Gemmatimonas sp.: one gene and its partner. The protein of the gene in region 2 interacts with the protein of the main gene of each other region in a pairwise test. Links are inferred from orthologs where the notes say so. Each region holds a gene or a part of one and is shown on either strand. Other genes may lie near its edges.

Region 1 (6,751 bases), on a different replicon or contig from region 2:
TGCGCACGGTGTTGGGGTGCGCGTCATCACCGAGCGACGTTTTCTCGAATGCATAGGCGAGTCCTTCGCGCTCCATGATGTCGAGCGCCGTACGCAAGCGTTCGTCGTCGGGGCGAAAGCCCATGAGGCCGCCCACGATCGCCTTGTCGGTGCCGTGCCCTTCGCCGGTTCGGGCGAAAGACCCGTGCAATTCGATGTGCGCCTTTTCGGGCGTGCCGCCAACCAGACACCGGGCGAGCAGCCCCAGGCGGCAGGCACCGGCCGTGTGTGAACTGCTCGGCCCGACCATGACAGGACCGATGATATCGAGGAGAGAGACCATCTGTGGAATGTACTTGCCGTCGGTGCCGTACAACAGAAAGCAGGCGCCCGGCGATACTCGCCGGACGCCTGCTTTTTTGCCGTGCGTCTTACAGCGCGCGATTACGCGTTGTTGCGACGACGGCGTGCCATCATGCCGAGACCGGCAAGGCCCGACGCCATGAGGATGTACGTGCTGGGCTCCGGGACGACCGTGGATACGTTCGCGATCTCAAAGCGCAGGTCGTTGTAGTCGAAGTCTGCGATCGGCACGATGGTAGCCGAGCGGTCCTCGAAGCTGAAGGCTGTCGTGAATGTTCCTCCGCCTGATGCTGCCAAGCCGGAGCCGGCCGAAACAGCCATGTGGAGCGCGTTGTCAGGATTCCGCGATGCGGGGCCGCTGAAGAACCTGTAGTTGGTAAAGTTCGGCCCTACGCCCTGCGTGGTGTTGGTTAAACGAAAGAACACGTTTTGCCCTGAGGAGACGTTCCCGATCTGGATCTGCGTGCCGGGAGCCGAGGCGCCTGCACCGTTATTGGTGAACAGATCTGTCCACGTACCGCCTGCGCTAAAACTGCCGATAGCGCCGATCTGGTAGGCCAAAGTGCTGCGATCTGCGGCCTCGGAGCCAACAAAGCGCACCGTGACAATGCTATTGTTTCCGAGGAAATCAACGGCCGTGGGGACCTGCGCGCTCACGCTCGCCGCGCTACCGGCGACAAACAGCGTCGCGGCGGCAAGACGGTGCAATGAACGAACGAGGGATGTGAGTTGCATTTGGATTGCTCTCTCGGTTGGAAGTGACTGCTCGACTGCAGTGCGTAATCGCGACGTCAACCACACTAGAGCAATAGGCGTGCCCCATCCACCATATCGTGAAACGTTGTCCTGCCCGCTTGACTCGGTGACATATCGCACGGTGATCGCACGCGTTCGTGTCACACTCGGCGCCGACAATTCTTCGCAAGAAGTTTCAGGTACAGCTATTCGCAAACTGCGATGCAGCCTCGTGACTGCTGGTGCAACGCCGCCAGCGCTTACTCAGCAGTGCTTGACAGCATCGGCGCCAGATACCGACCCGTGTGACTCTCTTTCACACGGGCGACCTCTTCCGGCGTGCCCTGAGCCACAATCGTACCGCCGCGCACGCCACCTTCTGGTCCCAGATCGACGATCCAATCGGCGGTCTTGATCACATCGAGATTGTGCTCGATCACCAACACCGTGTTTCCGCGTTCGACCAGCTTATGCAGCACACCCAGCAGCACGCGCACGTCTTCGAAATGCAGACCGGTAGTCGGCTCGTCGAGGATGTACAGCGTGCGTCCGGTATCACGCTTGGACAGCTCCGTGGCCAGCTTCACGCGCTGTGCTTCTCCACCGGACAGCGTGGTCGCGCTCTGTCCAAGGTGGATGTACCCCAGGCCAACGTCGCGGAGTGTTTCGAGCTTCTGCAGGATCCGCGGCTGATTTTCGAACACCGTGCACGCCTCCTCGACCGTGAGATCGAGAATCTCGGCGATGCTGCGCCCTCGGAAGTGCACTTCCATGGTCTCGCGATTGAAGCGTTTGCCTTTGCAGACATCGCAGGGCACAAACACATCGGGGAGGAAGTGCATTTCGATCTTCACCAGTCCGTCGCCCTGACAGCTTTCGCAGCGCCCGCCCTTCACGTTGAACGAGAAGCGACCGGGTCCGTAGCCGCGAATTTTTGATTCGGGCAGTTCAGCGAAGAGTTCACGCACCGGCGTGAAGATGCCGGTATAGGTGGCCGGATTCGAACGTGGCGTGCGACCGATCGGGCTTTGGTCGATGTCGATGATCTTGTCGAGATGCTCCAAGCCCGTAATGCGCGTGTGTGCACCCGGCAGCACGCGCGCCCGGAAGAAGTGACGCGACAGCGTGCGCTGCAGAATATCGGTGACGAGCGTGGACTTGCCCGACCCGGACACGCCGGTGACCGCGACGAACAGACCCAGCGGGAACTCCGCGGTGACATCGCGCAGGTTGTGCTCGCGCGCCCCCTGCACGGTGAGCATACGCGCCACATCGCGCGGCCGGCGCTGCAGCGGCACTTCGATGCGGCGCGTGCCGCGCAGGTACTGCCCCGTGATCGATGCCGGTGTATCGATCACGTCCTGCACCGATCCCGCGGCGATCACTTCGCCGCCGTGCTTGCCGGCGCCGGGACCGAGATCGATCAGGTAATCGGCATCACGGATCGTTTCCTCGTCGTGTTCGACGACGATGACCGTGTTGCCGAGATCGCGCAGCTGCTTGAGGGTGGAGAGCAAACGGCCGTTGTCGCGCTGATGCAAGCCGATGCTGGGCTCGTCGAGGATGTACAGCACGCCGACGAGGCGCGACCCGATCTGCGTGGCAAGCCGGATGCGCTGTGCTTCTCCGCCCGACAGCGACTCGGCGCTGCGATTGAGTGTGAGATAGTCGAGACCAACATCCACCAGAAAGCGCAGCCGCTCGCGGACTTCCTTGAGAATCGGACCGGCAATACCGGGATCGAGTCCCGGATGCCCGGCGCTGCGCACGGGCACGGTTTCGAAGAACGCCAGCGAATCGACCACACTGCGTTCGACGACCTGTCCGATATTCAGACCGTGCACCGTCACGGCCAGTGACTGCGGGCGCAGCCGTCGGCCTTCGCAGGCCGGGCACGGTCCGGCCACCATGAATGACTCGAGATCGAGGCGCACGCCGTCAGAGCTGCTCTCGTCATAGCGACGCTGCACATGCGCGACGATGCCTTCCCATGTGCTCTCCGCAGCCGTCTTCGCCGCGGTCTTCGCAGCCGTCTTGGCGGCTGCACCCTTCACCGCCTTCTTGACCGCCTTGCGCGCGCGCGGCGGCGCGTCACCGACACCGTGCAATAGCTGCTGACGCACCTTGGCCGGAATCTGTCCCCACGGCTTGTTGAGGTCGAAGCCCAACTGCTTGGCAAGTCCGGGGAGAATCACCTTCCGCATGTATCCGTCGGGCTCTCCCCAGGGGAGTACGACGCCCTCGAGAATCGAGATGCTCGGATCGCCCAGAATGAGATCTTCGCTCACCGTGCGCGTGGTGCCGAGCCCGCTGCACATCTCGCAGGCGCCGAACGGCGAGTTGAACGAGAAGTGACGCGGCTCGAGTTCCGGCATGGAGATGCCGCAGGCGGCGCAGCCGTAGCGCTCCGAGAACATCTCGGTGACCGGCTCCGATCCATCGTAGCGCACGACTTCGGCGAGACCTTCGGCCAGTCGCAGGGCCGTTTCCACCGAGTCGGTGATGCGACCACGATCTTCGGTGCGCACAACCAGGCGATCGACCACCACCGACACGGAGTGATTCAGACGCCGGTTCAGCTTTGGCGGATCAGCGAGCTCGATGAGTTCACCGTCCACGACCGCGCGCACGAAGCCCTGCTTGCGCGCACTTTCGAAGAGATCCTTGAACTCGCCCTTTCGCTCTTGCACTAGCGGCGCGCGGATTTCGAGGCGCGTGCCTTCGGGCCAAGCCAGCACCATTTCGGCGATCTGCGTCGGGCTCTGCCGCTGTACGGCGCGACCGCAGTTCGGGCAATGCGGCGTGCCGGTGCGCGCGTAGAGCAGGCGCAGATAGTCGTACACTTCGGTGACCGTGCCCACGGTTGAACGCGGGTTGTGACCGGCCGATTTCTGCTCGATCGAAATAGCCGGCGACAGGCCCTCGATGGCGTCGACATCGGGCTTTTCCATCAGCCCCAGGAACTGCCTCGCGTATGCCGAGAGTGACTCGACGTAGCGTCGCTGCCCTTCGGCATAGATCGTATCGAAGGCAAGCGACGACTTCCCCGAGCCGGACAGGCCGGTCACGACCGTCAACTTGTCGCGTGGGATCGTGACGCTGATGTTGCGGAGATTGTGCTCGCGGGCACCACGCACCACGAGGGCATCGGACGGACGGACCGGTTCGGGCATAGTCGTTGAAGGTGCGGGGACCGCACGGGCAAGACAACCCCGGCCGCGTGCGAATCAGGGCCAGTGCCGAAACGCTCCCCCGGTCCGGAACGCGCATTGGCGCGAAGAAGTTGCGTCGGGGTGCCGCTTGGTCGTCCTGCGGGCATGATCGAGATCAGTTCGCTCTGCAAGCGCTACGGGTCGTTCACGGCCGTGCGCTCCCTGGATTTGGTGGTGCCTTCCGGCGAGCTGTTCGGGTTTCTGGGACCGAACGGCGCGGGCAAGACGACCACCATGCGCATGATCGCCGGCATCCTGCAGCCGACGGCCGGCTCGGTCCGGATCGCCGGACACGACTTGCGGGTCGACCCGCTGTCGGCGAAAAAGGCGCTGGGATTCATTCCCGACCGGCCGTTCATCTACGAAAAGCTCACCGGCATCGAGTTCCTGCGATTCAGCGCGGGCCTGTACGGCGAGCAAGGCCCGGACGTCGAGAAGCGCGGCCAGGAGTTGCTGGCGCTGTTCGACCTCGAGGCGTGGCGTGACGAGCTGGTGGAGAGCTACAGCCACGGCATGCGTCAGAAGCTGATCATCGCCAGCGCGTTCGTGCACCGACCGGCCGTGATCGTCGTGGACGAACCGATGGTCGGACTCGACCCGAAATCATCCAAGATTCTGAAGGACCTGTTTCGCGAATACACCCGCCGTGGACACACGGTCATGATGTCCACCCACACCCTGGAAATCGCCGAGGGAATGTGTGATCGCATCGGGATCATGCAGCGTGGCGACCTGGTGGCGTGCGGCACGATGGACGAGCTGCGGCGAACGTCGGGCGATGACGACGCGCTCGAAGACATCTTTCTGCGCCTCACCGGCGATCATGTGGCGCGCGAGCTGATGGAGGTGCTGGATGCCTGAGGCGGCCGCGCTGCCCAGGACCACGGCGTGGCAACTGCTGGCGCCCAAATGGCAGATGGCGCGACACCGCATGCGGCGCCACGAGAAGGGCGACATTCGCCGCCTGCTGGTGGTAGCCACGTTGGGCGCGCTCTTCTGGCTGGCCGCGTTCGCGATTTCCCTCAAGCTGCTGCGCTACTTCCGCAGCGCCGAGGACATCGGCGCACTGCTGGCCGCGAAGCTGCTGTCGATGATTCTGTTGTCCTTCGGCTCGATTCTCTTGCTGTCGAACACGATCGCGGCACTCTCGAACTTCTTTCTCGCCCGTGATCTCGATCAACTCGCGGCCGCGCCGATTCGCGCCGGGGCGTTGTATCGCGCGCGCTTGCTGGAAACGGCGCTCCACTCGAGCTGGATGGTGGCGCTGCTGTTGATTCCGCTCGTGGCCGCGTACGGCGTCGCCTACAAGGCGAACGCGTCGTTCGTGCTCTTCGCGATCGCCGTGCTCGTGCCGTTCCTGATGATCCCCGCCGCCGCGGGATCAACCGTCACACTGCTATTGGTGAACGTGTTCCCGGCGCGTCGCACGCGCGACCTGCTCAGTGTGATCACGGCGATGGCTGTGTGCGGACTGGTGCTGATGTTCCGCGCCGCCCGTCCCGAGCAGCTGGCGCGCCCTGAGGGCTTTCAAAACTTCGTGCAGTTCATTGCCGCGCTGGAAACGCCGTCGTCGCCGTGGCTGCCAAGTGAGTGGGTGGCCGAATCCATCGTGAAGTTCCTCGATGGCCGCAGTGTGTGGTCGCCCATGCTGCGCCTGTGGGGCGTCGCGACACTGCTGATTGTAGTGGGCCAGCTGCTGCACGGTCGCGGATGGCATCGCGCGTACAGCATGGCGCAGGAAGGGGCGAATTCGCGCGCCAAGCAACGGATCGGGCGTCCGTTGCTTGACCGGATGCTGTCGTTCCTCGGCACTACGCGGCGAGAGCTCGTACTGAAGGAACTGCGCGTGTTCATGCGTGACAGCACGCAATGGTCACAGCTGGTCATGCTCGCCGTATTGCTGGTGGTGTACGTCGCGAATGTGAGATACCTGCCGCTGTCGGGTGCCGGCATGACCGAATTGCTGCGCAACGTGATCCCGTTCCTGAATCTCGCCTTGGCCGGCTTCGTCCTCGCGTCGATCGCGGCCCGGTTCGTCTTTCCGAGTGTCAGTCTCGAAGGACGCGCGCTCTGGCTCCTGCGTTCGAGCCCCCTGCGCATGTCAGATCTGCTCTGGGCGAAGTTCTGGGTGGGCGCGGTGCCGCTGCTGATGCTGGCCCTGGTGCTGGTCGGATGCACGAACCTGATGCTCGGCGTCCGGACCTTCGTGCACATCGTGTCGCTGACGGCGATCACCGCGCTGGTGTTTCCGCTCACGGCATTGGCACTGAGCTACGGCACGTTCTATCCGCAGTTCGACACCGAAAACGCGGCGCAGATCCCGACGTCCTTCGGCGGACTGCTGTTCATGATGACGGCGATCGTGCTGATCGGTGCCGTGGCGTATCTCACCGGTCGTCCGGCCGCGCGATTCGTGGTGGCCGAGCACTTCGGCTGGGCACAAACGCCGACGGATATGCTGC
Region 2 (6,276 bases):
CATCAGTTCCTTGACCTTGATCTCGGTGGTATACCGGGTCTGTCCGTCCTTGTCCTGCCACTGACGGTACTCGATCTCGCCTTCGACGTAGATCTTCTCGCCCTTCTTCACGTACTTCTCCACCACGTCGGCCAGACCCGAGCCGCGTGCGCTGTTCCAGACGACGCAGCGATGCCACTCCGTCTTTTCCTGCTTCGCGCCACTCTGGTCCGTCCAGTTGCGGCTCGTGGCAAGCGAGAACTGCGCGACGCGCGTTCCAGTGCCGACTGTGCGGATTTCGGGATCGGACCCGACGTTGCCAATCAAAATGGCCTTGTTCAGGCTGCGACTCATGGTGCCTCCTCGAAGTACGATGGTAATGGGTGTCGGATAAGCTAGGAGGGTCCTCTGACCAAACCAAACCCGAAAGCCGCACGCGGGGCTATTCGGACGCCATGGCGTCGCGACGCAGCACAAGGGCGTCCTCGACGGGGTGTCGGTAGTACCCTCGGCGGCGCCCGACGGCCGCAAATCCACGGGACGAATAGAGCGCGCGAGCGGCTGCGTTTGACTCGCGCACCTCAAGGAACATGGCGGCGACCCCGGCGTCAGTCCCCGCCGCGATCGCATCGTCCAGCAGCCGGGCCCCGACCCCCCGTCGGCGCATCCCAGGGGCCGTCGCAATATTGGCGATCTCCGCCTCGTCGGCGGCCTGCAGCATGATGCAATATCCAACGACTCCACCCGACGCATCGACGGCGGTCATCATTCGCGAAAAGGGATGCACCAAGAGCTCGTGAAACGACCGTGACGGCCAGGGGTCGCTGAACGCGAGCGCTTCGATCGACGCCATCGCCGGCACATCATCGGCCTTGGTGGGCCGGATCGCGAGAAGTGGCGTAGTCATGAAACGCCGAGGGAGGGCAATGTCGCACCGTGCGACGCTTCCCATTTCACCTGCGCTTCCGCCAGGCGCCCATACTGTGGCTCCCAGCTCTCCAACGGTACGACACGGGTCCACGCGTGCGGTACCACCCGCAACAGGTGCGCTGACCACGGTGTTACGACCTGAGTCTCGAGCTCCGCCACGGGCGACGAGAGCACGGCTAGGCGAGGACGTCCTGCCACGTGCATGTCGAGCTGTTCCAGTGTCATGCGCTGGAGCGCAGACTGCGCCTGCACACGGCGATTTTCGTCAAACCTGACGTCGAGGACGTAACGCTCGCCTCGCAGAGCATCTCCATGTACCACCGCGGGGCCGGCCGGCAGCGCGTCGCTTGCGTCCGCCGCCGCGAGGAGCAGCGATGACACGGCGAACAGCGACAGCGACGCTCCGTGGGCCAGCCCCTTCGCCAGCGACGCCGCGATGCGCAACGACGTGAAGCTTCCCGGGCCTTCTCCGCAGACGACGCCCGTGAGATGCTGCGGTTGCATGTCGGCCGCTTTCAGAAGCGCCTGAACCGCCGGGAAGAGCTGATCCTCACGCCCGGCACCCATGGCGACGGGGTGCATCGCGACAAGCGCTCCATCGGCGATGAGCGCCACCGAGCCGGCAGTCGTCGAGGACTCGAGCACGAGCAACCGTGCAGACGGGAACGCCAATGACTCTTGAGGGAACACGCGTGCGGACATACACAGAGTCTAGCGCGCCCACCGAACGATCCCCAGCCCTCCGTCGCGTCAAGTCGGCGCCGAGTACGCGCCGTCGCGGCCAGCGTTCCCCCCGGGACTGATCGCTACGCCACGCTGGCAATCCGGGTAAACTTGGCGGGCTCCTGACGGAGTTGGGGGAACGGGTCCTCACGTCCCTCAGCAAGCACCGCGAAGGTGCCGCGTTCGGCCAGCGCCGCCGCTGCGTCGAACACCTGGCTATCGAAGGCGGTACCCCGATCTCGACGCATGATGTCGAGTACGACCGGCACCTCCAACCCGGCGCGATACGGGCGATCGGCCGTGAGCGCCTCATACACGTCGGCCACCGCCAGTACACGCGACAGCAGTCCGAGCTGCGAGGCATCCAGCTTCCAGGGGTACCCCTTGCCGTCGAGTCGCTCGTGATGCTGCGCGGCCTCTTGGGCGAATCCGTTGAACGCGCTGACGCGCTCGAGGATCTCCCATGTCCATCGCGGATGCTTCCGGATCTCCCCGAACTCTTCGTCGGTGAGCTTGGCCGGCTTGTCGAGAATTCGATTCGAGACGCCTAGTTTGCCGATATCGTGCAACAGGCCGGCACGGAGGGTATCACGGCACATGTCGGCGTCGGCCCCCATCGACATGGCGATTCCCACCGCATAGCGCGCGACGTTCGTTGAATGCCGAGCGGTGTACGGCGTCTTGGCGTCGATCACCGCGGCAAAGGCATACGCGATGCTGTCGAGCCGTTCGTCGGTGGCGTGCAGTGGAATACCACCCGGCTCGAGCGTCAGTACCGCCTGTTCGAGGTTCGCGCTATCGGCGAGCACAGCCCACCAGGTACGATCGCGCTTCCACGGAGCGACGAGATCGACGAGTCGCGGATCGAACCAACGGCCTCGCCGCTGACGAGTCATGTCGATCGCGGCATCGATACCGTTCTCACTCCAATACGCCTCGAGCGTCTGCGCAATCAACAAGATGCGCGACAGCAACGGGATCTCGTCACCCGCCAGTCCGACCGGATGACCAAGGCCACACCAGTGCTCGTCGACATGGGCGATCGCCTCGCTCGTGGCCCCCGGGAATCCGAGTACGAGCGCGATCTGCGCGCCGCGTTCGCATCGCGTTTGGATGATTTCACGCGTCATCGACGGCGTGCGCGCGATACGCAAGAAGTGCGACACGCGGGCGAGCGGATTCCGACCGACGCCGCAGTTCTTCGCGGTACGCATCGCGAGCCTCCAGCGATCGTGCCAATCGACCAGACGCATGTCGCGCTTCACGTCCTGATCGTCGCTGCCGAACAGCGCCGACATGCGTGCGGCGTTGCTGGAACACCCGGAATCCTTCAAGAGCGCCGCGTAGTACAGCGCTCCCATCGTCTCGTCATCAAGATGCAACTCCCGACCGAGCCGCATCGCGATCAGCGCCGTCCGGAGCGTGTGACCTGGTCGCTGTCCCTCGGTGAGATCGAGCGCATATGTCAACGCCGAGATCACTTCGGCCAGACGAATGTACGAGACGCGTAGGCCGGCGACGGGCATGGCGATGATGCGAGGGATGCGGGAGACACCGACCGACATGCGGTGCTCCACCATTCCATGACGACGACGTCCGCCGGACGGTCACCGGCGCGACCCCGATCCCGACATACCGGCAGATTCAGCGCATCGTCGGCGCGTGAATGCGGAGTAACCGTCGATTCGCGTTTTCCGGATCATGACCGAGCACCACGTGAATCCTGTCACGCGGCAACGTATTCACGGCGCGATCAGGCCACTCCACCAGCAGGACCGGCGCGCTCTCGACCACCTCATCCCACCCCAGCATCTCCAGTTCCGCGTCCGACCGCAAGCGATACAGATCGGCGTGGATCACCGGGCCTCGAGGCGCGTCATACTGCTGGATGATCGAGAATGTCGGACTCGTCACCGCCTCGATGGCGGAGACGCCGATCCCGACGCAAATCGCCCGCACCAGTGTGGTCTTTCCCGCTCCGAGGTCACCCTCGAGCGTGATTACGACCGGACGCGGAAGTACCGCCCCGAGTGCCCGCCCCCACGCCTCCAGCGAATCCCGATCCGGGGCCCGCGGAGCGCCTCGCCCCAGCAAGTACCCGAGCGAGTCAGCGGCCACGCTTGCCTCCGGCGCGCCGCATCGGTGCGCTACCGGGGGGGCGCTTGGGAGCGGCCGTGTTGCCGCGCGCCTGTTCCGGCTTCTCTCCGAGCGCGGTGCGGACTTCGAAGAGCTGGTCGCGCAGTCGAGCTGCTGCCTCGAAATCGAGGGCGATCGCCGCTTCGCGCATGGCGACTTCCAGCTCCCCCACGAGCGTCTGCAAATCCTCACGCGACCGCGGTGCGCTCTCGGCACCCAATCGCTTGGTGGTCGGAGTGGCCTCCTCGTGCGGCGCGCGCGCATCGGCGACCCGCGTAATCAACCGGACATCATCGATGCTCTTCAGGACGCCGTGCGGGGTGATCCCGTTCTTCTCGTTGTGCTCACGCTGAATCGTCCGACGGCGATCGGTTTCGTCGATGGCACGCTGCATCGACCCGGTGATGCGGTCGGCATACAGGATCGCCATACCGTTCAAATGGCGTGCCGCGCGTCCGATCGTCTGGATCAACGACCGATCGCTGCGCAGGAAGCCTTCCTGGTCGGCGTCAAGAATCGCCACCAGCGATACCTCGGGCATGTCGAGCCCTTCGCGGAGCAGGTTGATGCCAATCAACACATCGAATTCACCGAGGCGCAACCCACGCACGATTTCCATGCGCTCGATGGCGTCGATATCGGAGTGCATGTATCGCACCCGAACACCCACCTGCTGCAGATAATCGGTAAGATCTTCCGACATCCGCTTCGTGAGCGTGGTGACCAGCACCCGCTCGCCCTTGCGCTCGCGAATGCGAATCTCGTGAAGCAGATCGTCCACCTGCCCCTTCACCGGACGAATTTCCAGGACTGGGTCCAGGAGGCCCGTGGGGCGGATGACTTGCTCGACGACCACGCCTTCCGAGAGTTGCAGCTCTAATTCCCCAGGCGTCGCCGAGACATTCACGAGCCGCGGTACCAGCTGGATGAACTCGTCGAAGACCAGCGGTCGATTGTCGAGCGCACTGGGTAGCCGAAATCCGTAGTCAACCAACGTGAGCTTGCGCGCGCGATCGCCGTTGTACATCCCGCGAATCTGTGGCAGCGACACGTGCGACTCGTCGACCACAACGAGGTAGTCGTCGGGGAAGTAATCGAGCAGGCAGGCTGGTCGTTCGCCGGCCGCGCGCCCGCTGATGTGCCTCGAGTAGTTCTCGATGCCGGCGCAGGTACCGATTTCCGCCAGCATTTCGAGATCGAAGTTCGTGCGCTGATCGAGCCGCTGCGCTTCCAGCAACTTGCCCTGCGTGCGTAGCTCGGCCAAGCGCTCGGCGAGCTCCTCGCGAATGGCGATACTCGCCCGCTCGATCGTGGGTCGGTTCGTGATGAAGTGTTTGGCCGGGTAGATCGCCATCCGCTCGAGCGTCGAAATCGTTTCGCCGGTGAGCGGGTCGATCTTGGAGATGCGCTCGATCTCATCACCCCACAGCTCGAGGCGCACTGCCTGCTCCTCGTACGCCGGATAGATCTCCACCGTGTCGCCACGCACGCGAAACGTCCCGCGATCGAACGCGACATCGTTTCGCAGATACTGAATGCCGACCAGTGCCCGCAGAATGTCGTCGCGCGCGATCTGCTGTCCACGGGACAGCGCCACCATGCGCTCGCGATACGACACCGGATCGCCGAGGCCGTAGATGGCCGACACCGTCGACACGATGACGACGTCATCGCGTTCCATCAACGAGGATGTGGCCCGCAGGCGGAGTCGATCGATATCCTCGTTGATGCTCGCATCCTTCTCGATGAACGTATCGCTCGAGGGGACGTACGCCTCCGGCTGATAGTAGTCGTAGTACGAGATGAAGTACTCGACTGCGTTCGTGGGGAAGAACGACTTGAGCTCTCCGTACAGCTGCGCCGCCAGCGTCTTGTTATGCGACAGGACGAGCGTCGGCCTCCCCCATTGCGCGATGACGTTTGCCATCGTCATCGTCTTGCCAGACCCGGTGACGCCGAGCAGCGTCTGGAAGCGGTCGCCGCGCGTTAGCCCCTCGGATAGTTCGATGATCGCACGCGGCTGATCACCGGCAGGGGCGAAGGGGCTCTGGAGTCGAAACGGGGCTGACATAGTCGCAATATAGCGGGATCGGCTTTTCTTCGGGTAGCGGCGCGCGCCCTGCGGCCGAGCCCGCCGCCTACTCCTCGGCCGTGATCTTTTCGCGTCGGGACACCGCCGCGATGCCCTTCACGCGACGCGCGGCCTTCATGATGCGCTCCAAATGCGCGAGGTTCTCGACCTCGACCATCGCCGAGCCCGTGACCCGGCCATCGATCGTCTTCAGTTCCAGACTCTTGATGTCCGTGCCGGTAGCACTTACAGCCGCCGCCACGTCGGCATACAGGCCGCGACGATCGGTGCCTTCCATCGCAAGGCGTACAATGAAACGCTCTCCCGCCATCTCGTGCCAATCGATGTCGAGCCGTCGCTCTGGCTCGTGCGCGAGCAGCAACAGGTTCGGGCAATCCCCGCGATGAATGCTCACGCCGCGACCACGCGTGACATAA

Evidence for each region.
Region 1: the proteins of uvrB (region 2) and uvrA interact in binary tests that used the Escherichia coli proteins (3 or more experiments, as listed by UniProt). The link is inferred for Gemmatimonas sp. from one-to-one orthologs.

Annotation. Positions count from the first base shown.
Region 1 is NZ_JANPLK010000027.1:16,368-23,118, forward strand. What follows is about bases 1,138-4,599. They hold uvrA (excinuclease ABC subunit UvrA), read right to left. Parts: upstream 4,251-4,599; coding sequence 1,338-4,250; downstream 1,138-1,337. Other genes in these bases: RMP10_RS07620 (ABC transporter ATP-binding protein), read left to right, coding at 4,395-4,599. Outside these bases: sdaAB (L-serine ammonia-lyase, iron-sulfur-dependent subunit beta), read right to left, coding at 1-322; RMP10_RS07610 (PEP-CTERM sorting domain-containing protein), read right to left, coding at 424-1,077; more of RMP10_RS07620, read left to right, coding at 4,600-5,150; RMP10_RS07625 (hypothetical protein), read left to right, coding at 5,143-6,751. UniProt on the Escherichia coli protein: The UvrABC repair system catalyzes the recognition and processing of DNA lesions. UvrA is an ATPase and a DNA-binding protein. A damage recognition complex composed of 2 UvrA and 2 UvrB subunits scans DNA for abnormalities.
Region 2 is NZ_JANPLK010000043.1:128,989-135,264, forward strand. The notes cover bases 3,290-6,276. They hold uvrB (excinuclease ABC subunit UvrB), read right to left. Parts: upstream 5,840-6,276; coding sequence 3,740-5,839; downstream 3,290-3,739. Other genes in these bases: tsaE (tRNA (adenosine(37)-N6)-threonylcarbamoyltransferase complex ATPase subunit type 1 TsaE), read right to left, coding at 3,290-3,750; RMP10_RS11790 (bifunctional (p)ppGpp synthetase/guanosine-3',5'-bis(diphosphate) 3'-pyrophosphohydrolase), read right to left, coding at 5,907-6,276. Outside these bases: ssb (single-stranded DNA-binding protein), read right to left, coding at 1-333; rimI (ribosomal protein S18-alanine N-acetyltransferase), read right to left, coding at 422-886; tRNA (adenosine(37)-N6)-threonylcarbamoyltransferase complex dimerization subunit type 1 TsaB, read right to left, coding at 883-1,611; RMP10_RS11775 (HD domain-containing phosphohydrolase), read right to left, coding at 1,716-3,197; more of tsaE, read right to left, coding at 3,277-3,289. UniProt on the Escherichia coli protein: The UvrABC repair system catalyzes the recognition and processing of DNA lesions. A damage recognition complex composed of 2 UvrA and 2 UvrB subunits scans DNA for abnormalities.